Regions from separate parts of the Streptomyces sp. NBC_00388 genome, predicted to be linked through region 2. Evidence: riboswitches for the same ligand, from Rfam matches in the RefSeq annotation. Region 2 holds a riboswitch; the other holds the start of a gene.
The links. A riboswitch is a leader RNA that binds a small molecule or an ion and turns the genes downstream of it on or off. The one in region 2 is predicted to bind cyclic di-AMP.
Positions count from the first base shown of each region.

Region 1: it holds a riboswitch for cyclic di-AMP, as region 2 does, so the genes downstream of both, OG917_RS16335 (M23 family metallopeptidase) here and OG917_RS26120 (M23 family metallopeptidase) in region 2, are expected to answer to the same signal.

Region 1 is NZ_CP107948.1:3,611,408-3,619,057, reverse strand. It holds gene OG917_RS16340 (PP2C family protein-serine/threonine phosphatase) at 1-816, shown strand, start outside; cyclic di-AMP (ydaO/yuaA leader) riboswitch at 1,042-1,182, shown strand; gene OG917_RS16335 (M23 family metallopeptidase) at 1,194-2,255, shown strand; gene OG917_RS16330 (aldo/keto reductase) at 2,569-3,513, shown strand; gene OG917_RS16325 (PrsW family intramembrane metalloprotease) at 3,595-5,079, opposite strand; gene trmB (tRNA (guanosine(46)-N7)-methyltransferase TrmB) at 5,216-6,013, opposite strand; gene lhgO (L-2-hydroxyglutarate oxidase) at 6,125-7,447, opposite strand; gene OG917_RS16310 (MFS transporter) at 7,614-7,650, opposite strand, start outside.
Region 2 is NZ_CP107948.1:5,833,364-5,841,013, reverse strand. It holds gene OG917_RS26135 (bifunctional acetate--CoA ligase family protein/GNAT family N-acetyltransferase) at 1-476, opposite strand, end outside; gene OG917_RS26130 (HPr family phosphocarrier protein) at 603-884, shown strand; gene OG917_RS26125 (GntR family transcriptional regulator) at 1,181-1,858, opposite strand; gene OG917_RS26120 (M23 family metallopeptidase) at 2,075-2,857, opposite strand; cyclic di-AMP (ydaO/yuaA leader) riboswitch at 2,870-3,029, opposite strand; gene OG917_RS26115 (M16 family metallopeptidase) at 3,261-4,628, opposite strand; gene OG917_RS26110 (M16 family metallopeptidase) at 4,649-6,034, opposite strand; gene OG917_RS26105 (DNA gyrase/topoisomerase IV subunit A) at 6,216-7,650, shown strand, end outside.

The DNA of each region.
Region 1 (7,650 bases), 2.2 Mb from region 2:
GAGCTCGCGTCGGCGCGGGTGGTGGCGGAGACGGCGCAGCGTGCCGTGCTGCCGGTGCCCGCCGAACGGATCGCCGGGCTGCACATCGCGGCACGGTACGAGGCGGCGCAGGCGGGGACCTTCATCGGCGGCGATCTCTTCGCCGTGCAGGACACCCCGTACGGGGTCCGCCTTGTGGTGGGCGACGTGCGGGGTAAGGGGCTGGGCGCCGTCGAGGCCGTGGCCGTGGTGATCGGGGCCTTCCGGGAGGCCGCCGAGCAGGAGGTCACGATCGAGCGGGTCGCGCAGCGGCTGGAGCATGCGCTGACCCGTGAGGGGGTGCGCCGCGAGGGGCTCGACGCCTTCGAGGGCTTCACCACGGCGGCTCTCGCCGAGATCCCGCGCGAGCAGGGAGTGATCCGCCTGCTCAACCGGGGCCACCCCGAGCCGCTGCTGCTGTACGCGGACGGGGGCATCCACGTCCTGGCGCCGACCGATCCCGCGCTGCCGCTGGGGCTGGCCGATCTGGCGGCCTGGCCGGACCGGGCCGACGAGACGGAGTTCCCGCCGGGGGCCACGCTGCTGCTCTACACCGACGGGCTGTCCGAGGCACGGAACGCGGAAGGCACCTTCTACGAACCGAAGGAACGGCTGCGCGGCCGGATCTTTCCGGGGCCCGAAGAGCTGCTGACGGCGGTGACCGACGACGTGCGGCTCCACACGGGCGGGCACACCACGGACGACATGGCGCTCCTCGCGGTGGGCCGCCCGCTCCGGGGGCAGCCGTACCGGCGCAGAACGGTGGAGATCATCCACCGCGACCGGCACAATCCGTAGCCGAAGGGCACCCCTCCGCATAACAGTTGACGCACTTTCAGGAGATGGATGTTTCCCGGCGGCTTCTGAGGGCAGGTCAGGTCGCCCGAATATGCCCCTATATGCGGTGAAAAGCGCAGGCCAGGGCCGTTAACGATCAGTCGGAACAGCTTGGAATCCAGCCCTCGCGTCTATTAACGTTCGATAACGCAGCGCGGTTGTCCCAGTCGTCGCAAGAGGCGGCACCGTGCGCACGCGCCGAATCCCGCAAGGGAACCGGGGAACCACCAATTGGGGTGAATCGGGCTGCTCCGTAAGGGACGCCCGTAGGAGACCTTCCTGCTCCGAACCCGTCAGCTAACCCGGTAGGCGGTAAGGAAGGAAAGGAGTGCGCCTCCGTGGCGTCCAACAACCCTGCCCCCGAAACGCTTTACTTCCCGAACGACGATGCTCTCGGTTTCGGCGGTGAGGACGGCGGTTCGTTCGACGAGTGGAACCCCACCGAGGATTCCCTCCGTCCGGTCCGCGGCAAACACCGGGTCGCCAAGCAGCGTGGCGGTCTCGCCCGCAGCTCGACGGTGCTCGGCGTCGGCGTGATCGCAGCCGTCGGCGCGGGCGGCATGGCCAGCGCCCAGAGCAAGCCGCCGGTCGCCATCTCCCTCCCCGACCTCCCGCAGTCCGTGAAGGACAAGCTGCCCGAGGCCGAATCGCTGCCCGGTGTGGGGACGCTGCTCTCCGACCTCGGCGGCTCGCCGGACCACGGGAGTACGGCGGCGGACGCCACCAACGCGGCGCTCACCACTTCCGCGGCCACCGGCAAGGGCGGTGCGGACGCGGGCGAGGCACTGCGCGCCCGGATACTCCAGCAGGCCGAGCAGCAGCAGGGCGCGGTCGAGGACGAGGCCAAGGCGGCAGCCGAGAAGGCAGCGGCCGAGAAGGCGTCGGCGGAGGCGGCCAGGAAGCAGGACGAGGCAGCGGCCAAGGAGAAGGCGGCCAAGCAGAAGGCCGAGGCGGAGGCCAAGGCGAAGGCCGAGAAGGAGCGGCTCGCCAAGCTGGCGGCGAGCTACTCGCTCCCCGTCTCCTCGTACACCCTCACCTCGCGGTTCAACGACGGCGGTTCGATGTGGTCCTCGGGCCACCACACCGGCCTGGACTTCGCGGCCCCGACGGGCACCCCGATCAAGGCCGTGCACAGCGGCACGGTCAAGTCGGCGGGCTGGGCCGGGGCTTACGGTTACCGCACGGTCCTCACCCTCGACGACGGCACCGAGCTGTGGTTCTGCCACCAGTCCTCCCTCTCCGTCAGCGCCGGCCAGAAGGTCAGCACCGGCGAGGTCATCGGCCGCGTCGGCGCCACCGGCAACGTCACGGGGCCGCATGTGCACCTGGAGGTCCGCCCCGGCGGCGGCGACCCGATCGACCCGATGACCTGGCTCCAGGGCAAGGGCCTCACCCCGTAGGGAGCCGGTACGGGACCGGACGCCGCGCGGCCCGGTCCCGCACACGGTGTCCGGATCCCGGCTGCGCCCGGTACGCGGCCCGCACAGGGGCGCACCCGGTCGGCGTACTCGTGCGGCCCCGCACAGGGGCGTACGGGCAGTTGAACGTACGTCTTCCCCAGCTCCGGCAGTCCTGACGGCACCCCCCCGACGCCAGGACTGCCGGTTCGACGTGTCCGGCGTCCGGCCGTGTCCGCCGTCCCGCCGTGGCCGGTCCCACCCGTCCGGACGGTCCGCCGGAATAGTGCGGAGCCGCCCGGGGGTTGATCACGGTATGACTTCTCTGCGCGCACTCGGCTCATCCGACCTCAAGGTCTTCCCGCTCTCCCTCGGCGGCAACGTCTTCGGCTGGAGCGCCGACGAGGAACAGTCCTTCGCCGTGCTCGACGCCTACACCGCGGCCGGGGGCAACTTCATCGACACCGCGGACACCTACTCGTCGTGGGTGCCCGGCAATGAGGGGGGCGAGTCCGAGACGGTCATCGGCAACTGGGTGGCCGCCCGGGGGAACCGCTCCGACGTGGTGATCGCCACCAAGGTCGGCGCACACCCCCAGTACAAGGGGCTCTCCGCGGCGAACATCAAGGCCGCGGCCGACGCGTCGCTCCAGCGGCTGCGCACCGACCACATCGACCTCTACTACACGCACTTCGACGATGTCTCCGTCCCGGTCGAGGAGATCATCACGGCCCTCGACGACCTGGTGAAGGCCGGCAAGGTACGCGCCATCGCCGCATCCAATCTGAGCGCCGAGCGGCTCGAAGCCTCCCTGGCGTTCTCCGAGGCCGAGGGGCTCGCCAGGTACGTCGCCCTCCAGCCGCACTACAACCTCGTCTCCCGCGACACGTACGAGGGCGAACTCCAGGATGTGGCGGCCCGGCACGGTCTGGCGGCCGTGCCGTACTACTCGCTGGCCAGCGGCTTCCTCACCGGTAAGTACCGGCCCGGGGTGGACGTCGACAGCGTGCGGGCCGAGGGTGCGGCCAAGCACCTCGGGACCGAGCGGGGGCCGAAGGTCCTGGCCGCGCTCGACAAGGTCGCCGCGGCGCACGGGGCCGAGGTCGCGACCGTCGCTCTGGCATGGCTGGCCGCACAGCCGACCGTCGTGGCGCCGATCGCCTCGGCCCGTACGGTCGGGCAGCTGCCCGCGCTGACGGCTGTCGCCGAGCTGAAGCTCACCGGCGCCGAGGTGGCGGAGCTGACCGCGGCCTCCGCCTGAGACCCCGGTGCCCGGTGACAGCCGGGCGCCAGCAGGCCGGCCGTGCCCGGCCGGGCCACCGTCCCGGCCGCGCCCGGCCGGTCAGTGCTGGTACGGGTTGTAGCCGCCGTAGTGCAGATGCGGCGGCGGCACCCGTACCCGCCCGGTCGCCTGCGCCGCGTACAGCAGGGCCGGCCCGGCGATCTCCTTGCGCTGCCAGAGGTGGTGCAGCAGCTCCTGCTCGCGTGCCTCGAAGTCCGGGCCCACCGCACCGCGCTGGGCCCGGTGCCGCAGGAAGGCGAGGGTGGTCGCGAACGCCTCGTACTCGGAGACCGCGCGGGAGGCCGCCCTGGCACGGGACTTGGCATCGGCGTGCGCGGGCGGCCGGTGGTAGGGAGCCTGTCCGTACGGGCCTGAGCCGTTCGGGCCTGAGCCGTACGGGCCGCCCGGCGCTGGGGACCAGGGAGCCGGGTGCGGGCCGAGATGCGGGCTGGTCGCGCCGAATCCTCCGGCGAACGTACGCGCGGCGAAGCTGCGCGCCATGGCCCGCGCCCGCATCGACGAGAGCGCCGGCGGTTCCGCCGGGGAGAGCCAGCCCGCCGCAGCGTACGCGGGCAGTTCGGCCGATATCGTGCGCAGCTCCCGCTGGCGGGTCCAGACCGCCAGCCAGGTGAGCACGCCGAAGACCGGCAGCATGAACGCGCCGTAGACCAGATAGAAGCCGTAGGTGCCGAAGGCCGACGAACTGTTCCACAGGGCGTGCATGCCCATGGCGCAGAGTAGGCCGAGCAGCGGCGGCAGGGTCCTGCGCAGCCGCTGGCGCTCGGCGGCTGCGGCCGCGACGCCGAAGCCGATGCCGGTCAGCACGGTGAACAGCGGATGGGCGAACGGCGAGAGGACCACCCGGACGAAGAAGGTCGCTGCCGTCACGGCCGGAACACCCGTGAAACCGAGGGTCTTGTCCTCACCGAAGGCACTGCCCAGGTACAGGATGTTCTCGGTGAAGGCGAAACCGGTCGCGGTGAAGCCCGCGAAGACCACCCCGTCCACGATGCCGGTGAAGTGGCGCCTCCGGAAGAGGAAGATCAGCATGATCGCCGCTGCCTTCGCGCTCTCCTCGACGATCGGCGCCACCACTCTCGCCCCGAGGTTGTCCGCACTCGTCGGGTCCGCCGTGGCGGTCGCTATCCAGTGCGTGGCGAAGGAGTTGGCGATGATCGCGACGAGGGCGGCGGCGCACGCACCCCAGGCGAAGGCGAAGATCAGGTTGCGCCAGGGGCCCGGATCGACCCGGTCGAGCCAGCGGAAGGCCGCCATGAGCAGCGGCACCGGCAGCACGGCCAGGCCGATGCCGACCAGGAACCCTTCGGTGCCGGTCTGCTCCCGGACCAGCGAGAGGATCAGGAGGCCGCAGATGGCGAGGACGATGATCACGGCGGAGGCGCGCAGCGCCTTGCTCCGCCAGAAGTCCCTGCGCGGGGCGTACCGCCAGTGCGCACGCGGCGGAACGGCGTCGAAGCGCGGCTGCTCCTCGTACACCGGGACCACCGGATGGACCGCCCCGGGCGGCACGCTCGACTCGTACACCTGATTGAGCCTAACGAGCGGTACCGACAACCGCGACGCCGTACTGGGATTCCGTGCCGGGCCCGGCTCGATCCCGCCCGTCGTCGAAGGGTTCCGGAGGACCTGCGGCCCCGGGGATGCGGGGACCGCGGCAGGGTTACCGGTGGTCGCTCGGGCGGTCGTTGCGGCGGAACAGCAGATCGTGCACCGCGTGGCCCTTGTCCAGCCCCTGGCCCTCGAACCGGGTCAGCGGACGGAAGCCGGGCCTCGGCGCGTAGCCGCCGTCCGGCTCGGTGTTCTCGAAGCAGGGGTGTGCGGTGAGCACCTCCAGCATCTGCTCGGCGTACGGGACCCAGTCGGTCGCGCAGTGCAGGACGGCGCCGGGTGCGAGCCGGGCCGCGGCGAGGTCGAGGAACTCGGGCTGGATCAGCCGCCTCTTGTGGTGGCGGCTCTTGGGCCACGGGTCGGGGAAGTACACCCGCAGCCCGGTCAGCGCGTCCGGCTCGATCATCTCGCGGAGGAGGATGATCGCGTCACCGTTGGCCACCCGGATGTTGGACAGTCCGTTCTGCTCCGCGAGACGCAGCAGGTTTCCCTGTCCCGGGGTGTGCACATCGGACGCGAGGATCCCGGTCGCCGGGTCGGCGGCTGCCATCTGCGCGGTGGCCTCGCCCATGCCGAAGCCGATCTCCAGGACCACCGGGAGGCCGTCGAAGAGGGCGGGCAGATCGAGGACCCGCTGCCCGTCGATGTCCAGACCCCAGTGCGGCCACAGCCGCTCCAGGGCGTCGGCCTGGCCGGTCGTGACACGGCTGCGGCGGGGCTGGAAACTGCGGATCCGGCGCTCGTGGTGCGAGCCTGCGGGGTCGGCCGCAGGACCACCGGGGAAGCGCGGCTCGCCCTTGGCGCGGCGGGGCGGCGAGGGCTCTGGCGGGGGGTTCAGGACATCGGACACAGTGCCTCCGATTCTACGGTCCCGCCGGTGGCCCGTGCCCCGCCTCGCTCCTCGTGCCTGTGCCCCCGAGGCCCTCGCTCCTCGTGCCTGTGCCCCCGAGGCCCTCGCTCCTCAGGCCCGTACCCCCACCGTCGCCAGTGCTCTGCGGGCGATCTCGCGGCCGATGGGCAGGGCCGCCGTCGCGGCCGGGGAGGGAGCGTTCAGCACATGGACCGTGCGCGGTGCCTCCCTGATCAGGAAGTCGTCGACCAGCGTGCCGTCCCTGAGCACTGCCTGAGCCCGCACGCCGGCGGGCGACCGGAGCAGATCCCTCTCCTCGACAGCGGGCAGCAGCCGCCGCACCGCGTCGGTGAAGGCACGCTTCGACAGCGAGCGGTGCAGCTCGCCCGCCCCGTACCGCCAGTGGCGGCCCGCTATCCGCCACGTGCCGGGCCAGGCCAGCGTCGTGCCCAGCTCGGTGGGGCGCACGGTGCCCCAGTCGTACCCCTCACGGGCCAGGGCCGGTACGGCGTTCGGCCCGACGTGCACGGTGCCGTCGGTGCCGCGGGTCAGATGGACGCCGAGGAAGGGGAAGGCCGGATCGGGAACCGGGTAGACCAGACCGCGCACCATCCCGGGGCGGGCCACGGTGTAGTACTCCCCGCGGAAGGGCACGATGCGCATGCCCGGGTCGTCGCCCGCGAGCCGGGCGACCCGATCGCAGTGCAGTCCCGCGCAGTTGACCAGTGCCCGGGCCCGTATCACCGCCCCGTCCGACGTGGCGACCGCCACGCCCTCCGGGCGCCGCGCTATGCGGACGGCCTCGGCGCCGCACCGGATCTCCGCCCCCGCGGCCTCGGAGAGCGCTGCGAGGCGTGCGGCCACTGCGCCGTAGTCGGCGATCCCGGTCGTGGCGACGCGGATCGCGGCCAGCCCGCGGATCCCGGGCTCGGCGTCGGCGATCTGGGCAGGTCCCAGCTCGCGCACGGGGATCCCGTTCTCCCGGCCGCGCTGGGCGAGGGCGTGCAGCCGCGGCAGCTCCTCCCGCTCCGTGGCGACGATCAGCTTGCCCGTCACCTCGTACGGCAGGGAGTGCTCCGCGCAGAACTCGGTCATCTCCGCAGCTCCGCGCACCGCGAACCGTGCCTTCAGGGAGCCGGGCCGGTAGTAGATGCCGCTGTGGATGACCCCGCTGTTGCGGCCCGTCTGGTGCCTGGCGGTGCGCTGCTCCTTCTCCAGGACCACGACCCGGGTGCCCGGCGCCGAGCGCGTCAGGGCGTACGCCGTCGACAGGCCGACGATCCCGCCGCCGACGATCAGCACGTCGCAGTCGAAATCACCGCCGTAGCCGCGGCTGCGCCTGCTGCGGGCATCGCTGCCGGCCCGGGCGGCGCCGTACTGAGCGCCGCTGTCGTGAGCACTGCCGCCGGCAGCGCCGCTGTTCCCGAAAGACATCGCACCTCCTCCCACCCCGATAGTGCACTGGCCCACTGACAATGCCCTCAAACCAGGGGGGAGGCCCGTTCTGCGCGGGCGCCACCAGAAGTGGTCCGGCTTCTGCGCGGGCGCCACCAGAAGTGGTCCGGCTTCTGCGCGGGCGCCACCAGAAGTGGCCCGGCTTCTACGCGGGCGCCACCAGAAGTGGTCTGGCCCGCTCG
Region 2 (7,650 bases):
GCGTCCGTGAAGACCTTGATCATTTTGTTGTTGGCGGGCAGCACCTCGGCCACGAACCTGCTGACCTCGCGCTCCCGGGCGACCGCCGCGATGTGTTCGAGCAGCGCGGAGGCCACGCCGCGCCCCTGGTGCGCGTCCTGGACGAGGAAGGCGACCTCGGCCTCGTGCTCACCGATCCGGTCGTAGCGGACGGTCGCGATGAACTCACCGCCGACGGTCGCCGCGAGTCCCACCCGGTCGACGTAGTCGTGATGGGTGAAGTGGTGGACGTCCTTGGCCGAGAGGCGGGGGTACGGGGCGAAGAAGCGGTAGTACTTGGACTCCGGCGACACCAGCTCGTAGAAGCTGACGAGCCGTTCCGCGTCCTCGGTGGTGATGGGCCGGATCCGTGCGGTACCGCCGTCGCGGAGCACCACGTCCGCCTCCCAGTGGGCCGGGTACACGTGGTGCGCGTTCTCCTCCAGCGGGGGCTGCATGCTGAAAGCGTACGGGTCGCGGGGGTGCGGGGAGCGGTGCAGTCTGGGTTCCGGCGGACCCGCGTCACGAGGTACCCCGTGCAACACTGGTCTAGACAACAGTCGCAGAACTCGAAGGGCAACACCATGGCTGAGCGCCGCGTCAAGGTCGGGTGGACCGAGGGCCTGCACGCCCGCCCGGCCTCCATCTTCGTCCGAGCCACCACGGCTTCCGGCGTCCCCGTGACGATCGCGAAGGACGGCAGCAACCCGGTCAACGCGGCATCGATGCTCGCGGTCCTCGGCCTGGGAGTGGAGGGCGGCGAGGAGATCGTGCTCACCTCGGACGTGGACGACGCCGACGCCGCCCTGGACCGGCTGGCCAAGCTGGTCGCCGACGGGCTCGACGAACTCCCCGAGACCGTCTGACCGCCTCTACGGCACCTCTCGTTTTCGCGCGCACCTGTTTGCCACCCGGCCGCGCACCCGTTCACAGCGCACCCGTTCACAGCACCGAGCCGCAGTACCCCTTCCGGGGCACTGCGGTTCTGCGTTTCCCGCCTTTTCCCGGATTACCCTCCGGGGCGCCATTCACCGCATCACCGGAATCCGGCACACCGGAGGCCGGTATGCCGGAATACTGAAAAGCAGCGCGAAGGAAAAGGAACACGGAAAGCAGCAGGAGTCGTCACGGAAATGATTTCTCCCTGTATACGGCAGGACTGTTAATCAGTGATGCTCGCAATGTTTACACCATGTTGCGGATCCCTCACACGGCCCTGGTTCCGCAGCCGGTGGGCCCCCTTGGCACGCTCGGCGTGCACCGCCGTCAGCGCGCGGGCCCGCTCCGCGTCGCCGCGCGCCACCGCGTCCACGATCGAGCCGTGCTCGGCCCAGGACACGACCGGCCGGGCCGGCTGGTCCACTGCGTACATCCAGCTGATCTTCTGCCGCAGCTGGCCGAGCAGGGTGGCCAGCGCCGAGCTGCCCGATGCCTGCGCGAGCGTCTCGTGGAACCAGCCGCCGAGCGACCGCAGGTCCTCGCCCTGCCCCCGCCCGGCCCGCTCCTGTCCCAGCCTGACGAGACCGCGGAGCACCTTGAGGTGGGCCTCGGTCCGCCGCTGGGCGGCGCGCGCCGCGCCCATCGGTTCCAGCAGCATCCGCATCTCCAGCAGATCGGCCGCCTCCCGCTCGGTCGGTTCGGCGACACAGGCGCCCGCATGGCGGCGGGTGACCACGAACCCCTCGGACTCCAGGGTCCGCAGGGCCTCACGGACAGGCACTCGGGAGACGCCGTAACGGCGCGCGAGCACTTCCTCCGTCAGCCGGCCGCCCCGCTCGTACACCCCCGAGATGATGTCGTCACGGATTGCCGTGCATACCGAATGCGCCGGAATGCGCATGACCGAACCTCCGCATCGACGCCCGCCTGCCGCGGTCTGTCCGCACCTGTGCGGCGACTCTATGGCAGGCCAGGTTAATTCCCGAAGGCCCCCGGTAAATCATGGATATCTTTTGGCCATGCGGAAACCGGACGTACGAAAAACATCCGCGCGGACATACGGAACAGGTGTGGCCCCGGCGCGGGAAGCACCGGGGCCACACAGAACAGCGGGGGGTCAGACGTCGACGCCGTGCGAACGCAGATACGCGACGGGGTCGGTGTCCGAACCGTAGTCGGGGCCCGTGCGGGCCTCGAAGTGGAGGTGGGGGCCCGTGGCGTTGCCGGTGGCACCGGAGAGTGCGATCTGCTGGTCCGACGTGACGGCCTGGCCGACCGAGACACCGATGGAGGAGAGATGGCCGTACTGCGTGTACGTGCCGTCGTGCATCCTGATGACGATGTTGTTGCCGTAGGCGCCGCCCCAGCCGGCCTCCACGACCGTGCCCGCGCCGACGGCGTGGACCGGGGTGCCGCTCGCGGCGTGGAAGTCGATGCCGGTGTGGCTGCCGGACGACCAGAGGCTGCCACCGGTCTTGTAGCCGGTGGAGACGTACGAGCCGGCCACCGGGGGGACGAAGGCGTTGAGGCGCTTGCGGGCCGCGGCCCGGGCCGCGCGCTCCTTCGCCGCCTTCGCCTCGCGCTCCCGCTCGGCCTTCGCCCTGGCGACGGCCTTCGCTTTCGCCTCGGCCTTCGCCTTCGCCTTCGCGACGGCGGCCTCGTGCTCCTGAGCGGTCACCTGGGCCGCTATCCGGTCGGCGACCGTGTCACCGACGAGGATGGTCCGGTCGAGGCGGGCCTCCTGCGCGCTGGGGGTCCTCGGGCCGTCGGCCATCGCGGGCGAGGCGAGGGTGCCGATGACACCTGCCGTGGCGAGCGTGGCGACTCCGGCGACGCCCGCGGTCCTGCGAGTCAGGCGGTTCGGGGCACGGTGCTTACCGGTAGGGCGGCTGAACGCCATGAAGGGGCTGGTCCTTTCCTTCCCTCTCGCCTACCGGGTTAGCTGACGGGTTCGGAGCAGGAAGGTCTCCTACGGGCCCGCCCCTGCGGAGCGGCCCCGATTCACCCCAGGGACTGAGTGGGTCCCCGGCTCCCCAGGCTCGCGCCTGACGGGGACTCGGCGATCGCTGCCCGGCGCCGCGGTTGCGGCTGTGTCCGGCGGACAGCGAGTGCGACGGTAAGTGGTCGGTGCGGGCCGCGCCAAACGGACAGCGGATTTTGTCGCACATCCCACAGCCGCACCGGCCGGGACGGGCAGGGGTCCCGGTGGACGTGCTGTCCACCGGGACCCCCGGCCTGTCCGCACGGGCCGCCCGGGCCGCCCGGACCGCCCGGACCGCCCGGAACAGGGAGCTACCGGGGCGTCAGCTCGCGACCACCGTCACCTCGCCGATGCCGAGCGCCCTGACCGGCTCCGCGATCTGCGCCGCGTCTCCCACCAGCACCGTCACGAGCCGGTCGTCGGGGAAGGCGCTGACCACGGCGGCGGTCGCCTCGACCGTGCCGGTCGCGGCGAGGTGCGCGTACAGCTGCGCCTGGAAGTCGTCCGGCAGATGCTGCTCGACCTGATCGGCGAGCGTGGCCGCGACCGCGGCTGCCGTCTCGTACTTCAGCGGAGCGACGCCCACCAGATTCTGTACGGCGACATCCCGCTCGGCGTCGGTCAGCCCGCCCGCGGCAAGCGTCCTGAGCACCTTCCAGAGGTCGTCGAGCGCGGGCCCGGTCGACTCGGTGTCGACGGAACCACTGATGGCGAGCATGGCCGCACCGGTTCCGTCAGGCGCGGAGCGGAGCACCTGGCTGAACGCCCGCACCCCGTAGGTGTAGCCCTTCTCCTCGCGCAGGACACGGTCCAGGCGGGAGGTGAGCGTGCCGCCCAGGCAGTAGGTGCCGAGGACCTGGGCGGGCCAGACACGGTCGTGCCGGTCGGCGCCGATCCGGCCGATCAGCACCTGCGTCTGGACCGCTCCGGGGCGGTCCACCACGACCACCCGGCCGGTGTCGTCCGCGGTGATCGGGGGCACCGGGCGGGGCGTGCCCGCGTTGCCCTTCCACTCGCCGAGGCTCTCGGCGAGCACGGCGTCCAGGTCGGTCTCCGCCAGATCGCCGACGACCACGGCGGTCGCTGTCGCCGGCCGGACGTACGCGTCGTAGAAGGCGCGGACCGCGGCCGCGTCGATACGCGCCACCGTCTCCTCGGTGCCCTGGCGCGGGCGCGACATGCGCGCGGTCGCCGGGAACAGCTCCTTGGAGAGCTGCTTGGCCGCCCGGCGCGCCGGGTTGGCGAGCTCGTGCGGGATCTCGTCCAGCCGGTTGCCCACGATCCGCTCGACCTCGCTCGCGGCGAAGGCGGGCGCCCGCAGTGCGTCGGCGAGCAGGCCGAGCGCCTTGGGCAGCCGGGAGACCGGCACTTCGAGGGAGACCCGGACACCGGGGTGGTCCGCGTGCGCGTCGAGCGTGGCACCGCAGCGCTCCAGCTCCGCGGCGAACTCCTCGGCGCTGTGCTTGTCGGTCCCCTCGGAGAGGGCCCTCGCCATGATGGTGGCGATGCCGTCGAGCCCCTCGGGCTCGGCGTCCAGCGGGGCGTCGAGACTGATCTCGACGGCGACGACCTGCTGTCCGGGCCGGTGGCAGCGCAGCACCGTCAGGCCGTTGGGCAGGGTGGAGCGCTCGGGTGCCGGGAAGGCCCAGGGCCTGGGGGCGCCCGCCTGGGGCTGGGGGTGGAAGGTCATCGTCACGGCCGCGGGGTCGGTCACTGGTCCGCCTCGGTGGTCTCGGTGGTGGCGGAGGCGTCGTCGGACACGACGTCCGCGCCCGTCTCCTCGGGCTCATCGGCGGCGACGGGCTCGTACACCAGCACGGCCCTGTTGTCGGGGCGCAGCCGCGCCGCGGCGATCTCCTGCACCTCGCCGGCGGTGATGTCCAGCACCCGGCGCACCGCGGTCAGCGCCAGCTGCGGGTCACCGAACAGCACGGCGTACCTGCACAGTTCGTCGGCGCGGCCGGCCACCGTGCCGAGCCGGTCGAGCCACTCCCGCTCCAGCTGGGCCTGGGCGCGCTCCATCTCCTCGGCCGTGGGGCCCTCGGCGGCGAAGCGGGCCAGCTCCTCGTCGACGGCCGCCTCGATCTGCGGGACCTCGACACCGCCCGACGTCTTGACGTCCAGCCAGCCGAGCGAGGGGGCGCCGGAGAGCCGCAGCAGGCCGAAGCCCGCGGCGACCGCCGTACGGTCCCGCCGCACCAGCCTGTTGTGGAGCAGGGAGGACTCGCCGCCGCCCAGGATGGTCAGCGCGATGTCCGCAGCGTCGCACGCGCGGGAGCCGTCCTCGGGGAGCCGGTACGCGGCCATCAGCGCACGCGAGGGAACCTCCTCGTACAGCTCCTCACGCACCTCACCACCGAGGGTGTCGGGCAGGGAGCCGTCCCGCGGCGGCTGCTTGCCGTCGTGGGAGGGGATGGTCCCGAAGTACTTCTCGACCCAGGCGAGCGTCTGCTCCGGGTCGATGTCGCCGACGACCGAGAGCACGGCGTTGTTGGGCGCGTAGTTCGTGCGGAAGAACGCGCGCGCGTCCTCCAGCGTCGCCGCGTCCAGGTCGGCCATGGAGCCGATCGGAGTGTGGTGGTACGGGTGGCCCTCCGGGTACGAGAGGGCGGTCAGCTTCTCGAACGCCGTGCCGTACGGCACGTTGTCGTAGCGCTGGCGGCGCTCGTTCTTGACGACGTCCCGCTGGTTCTCCATGGACTCCTCGTCGAGCGCGGCGAGGAGGGAGCCCATCCGGTCGGCTTCGAGCCAGAGCGCCAACTCCAGCTGGTGCGCGGGCATCGTCTCGAAGTAGTTGGTGCGCTCGAAGCTGGTGGTGCCGTTGAGCGAGCCCCCGGCCCCCTGCACCAGCTCGAAGTGGCCGTTGCCCTTGACCTGCCCCGACCCCTGGAACATCAGGTGCTCGAAGAGGTGGGCGAGGCCGGTACGGCCCTTGACTTCGTGGCGTGAACCGACGTCGTACCAGAGGCAGACCGCGGCGACCGGGGTCAGGTGGTCCTCGGAGAGCACCACCCGCAGGCCGTTGGCCAGCCGGTGCTCGGTCGCTGTCAGGCCGCCGGAACCGGCCTCGGCTGTGGCCGTGTGACCCATGGGCATGTACGTCCCTTCGATCGCGTGTGTTGACCGCGTTGAAATGCAGTCCTGCCACTGTATGCAAGCGCGCCGACAGCCGGGAGCCATCCCGGTGTGCACGGGTCGCGGTCGGTGTTGTCAGTGGGACAGTCCACAATGGTCGGCGTCAGTACCGGACCAGGCACGTGAAGGAGCCGCAGCAGCGATGGCCCGCCGCAGCACGAAGACCCCGCCTCCGGAGGACTTCGAGGAGAAGATTCTCGACATCGACGTGGTCGATGAAATGCAGGGCTCCTTCCTTGAGTACGCGTACTCGGTGATCTACTCACGGGCCCTGCCGGATGCCCGTGACGGCATGAAGCCCGTGCACCGGCGCATTCTCTACCAGATGAACGAGATGGGGCTGCGGCCCGACCGCAGCTACGTGAAGTGCGCCCGCGTCGTCGGCGAGGTCATGGGCAAGCTGCACCCGCACGGTGACGCGTCGATCTACGACGCCCTGGTGCGGCTCTCCCAGCCGTTCTCGATGCGGCTCCCCCTCGTCGACGGCCACGGCAACTTCGGCTCGCTCGGCAACGACGACCCGCCGGCCGCGATGCGGTACACCGAGTGCCGGATGGCTGACGCCACCTCACTGATGACCGAGTCGATCGACGAGAACACGGTCGACTTCGAGCCGAACTACGACGGCCAGGAGCGCGAGCCCGTCGTGCTCCCGGCCGCCTATCCGAACCTGCTGGTCAACGGCTCGTCCGGGATCGCGGTCGGCATGGCGACCAATATGCCCCCGCACAATCTCGGCGAGATCATCGCGGCGGCCCGTCATCTGATCAAGCACCCGGGCGCGGACCTCGACACCCTCATGCGCTTCGTGCCGGGCCCCGACCTGCCGACCGGCGGCCGGATCGTCGGGCTGGACGGGATCAGGGACGCCTACGAGCGCGGGCGCGGCACCTTCAAGATCCGCGCGACGGCCACCGTGGAGAACGTCACGCCGCGCCGCAAGGGCATCGTCGTCACCGAACTGCCCTTCGCCGTCGGCCCGGAGAAGGTCCGAGCCAAGATCAAGGACCTGGTGGCGTCGAAGAAGCTCCAGGGCATCGCCGACCTGAAGGACCTCACCGACCGGTCGCACGGACTGCGGCTGGTCATCGAGGTGAAGAACGGCTTCGTGCCCGAGGCGGTGCTGGAGCAGCTCTACAAGCTCACCCCGATGGAGGAGTCCTTCGGTATCAACAACGTGGCGCTGGTCGACGGACAGCCGCTGACGCTGGGCCTCAAGGAGCTCCTGGAGGTCTATCTCGACCACCGCTTCTCGGTCGTCAGGCGGCGCAGCGAGTTCCGCAGGACCAAGCGGCAGGACCGTCTGCATCTGGTCCTCGGGCTGCTCGTGGCGCTGCTCGACATCGACGAGGTCATCCGCCTCATCCGGTCCAGCGACAACTCGGCGCAGGCCAAGGAGCGGCTGATCTCGCACTTCTCGCTCAGCGAGATCCAGACGCAGTACATCCTGGACACGCCGCTGCGCCGCCTCACCAAGTTCGACCGGATCGAGCTGGAGAGCGAGCGCGACCGGCTGAACAAGGAGATCGAGGAGCTGACCCGGATCCTGGACTCCGACGCGGAGCTGCGCAAACTGG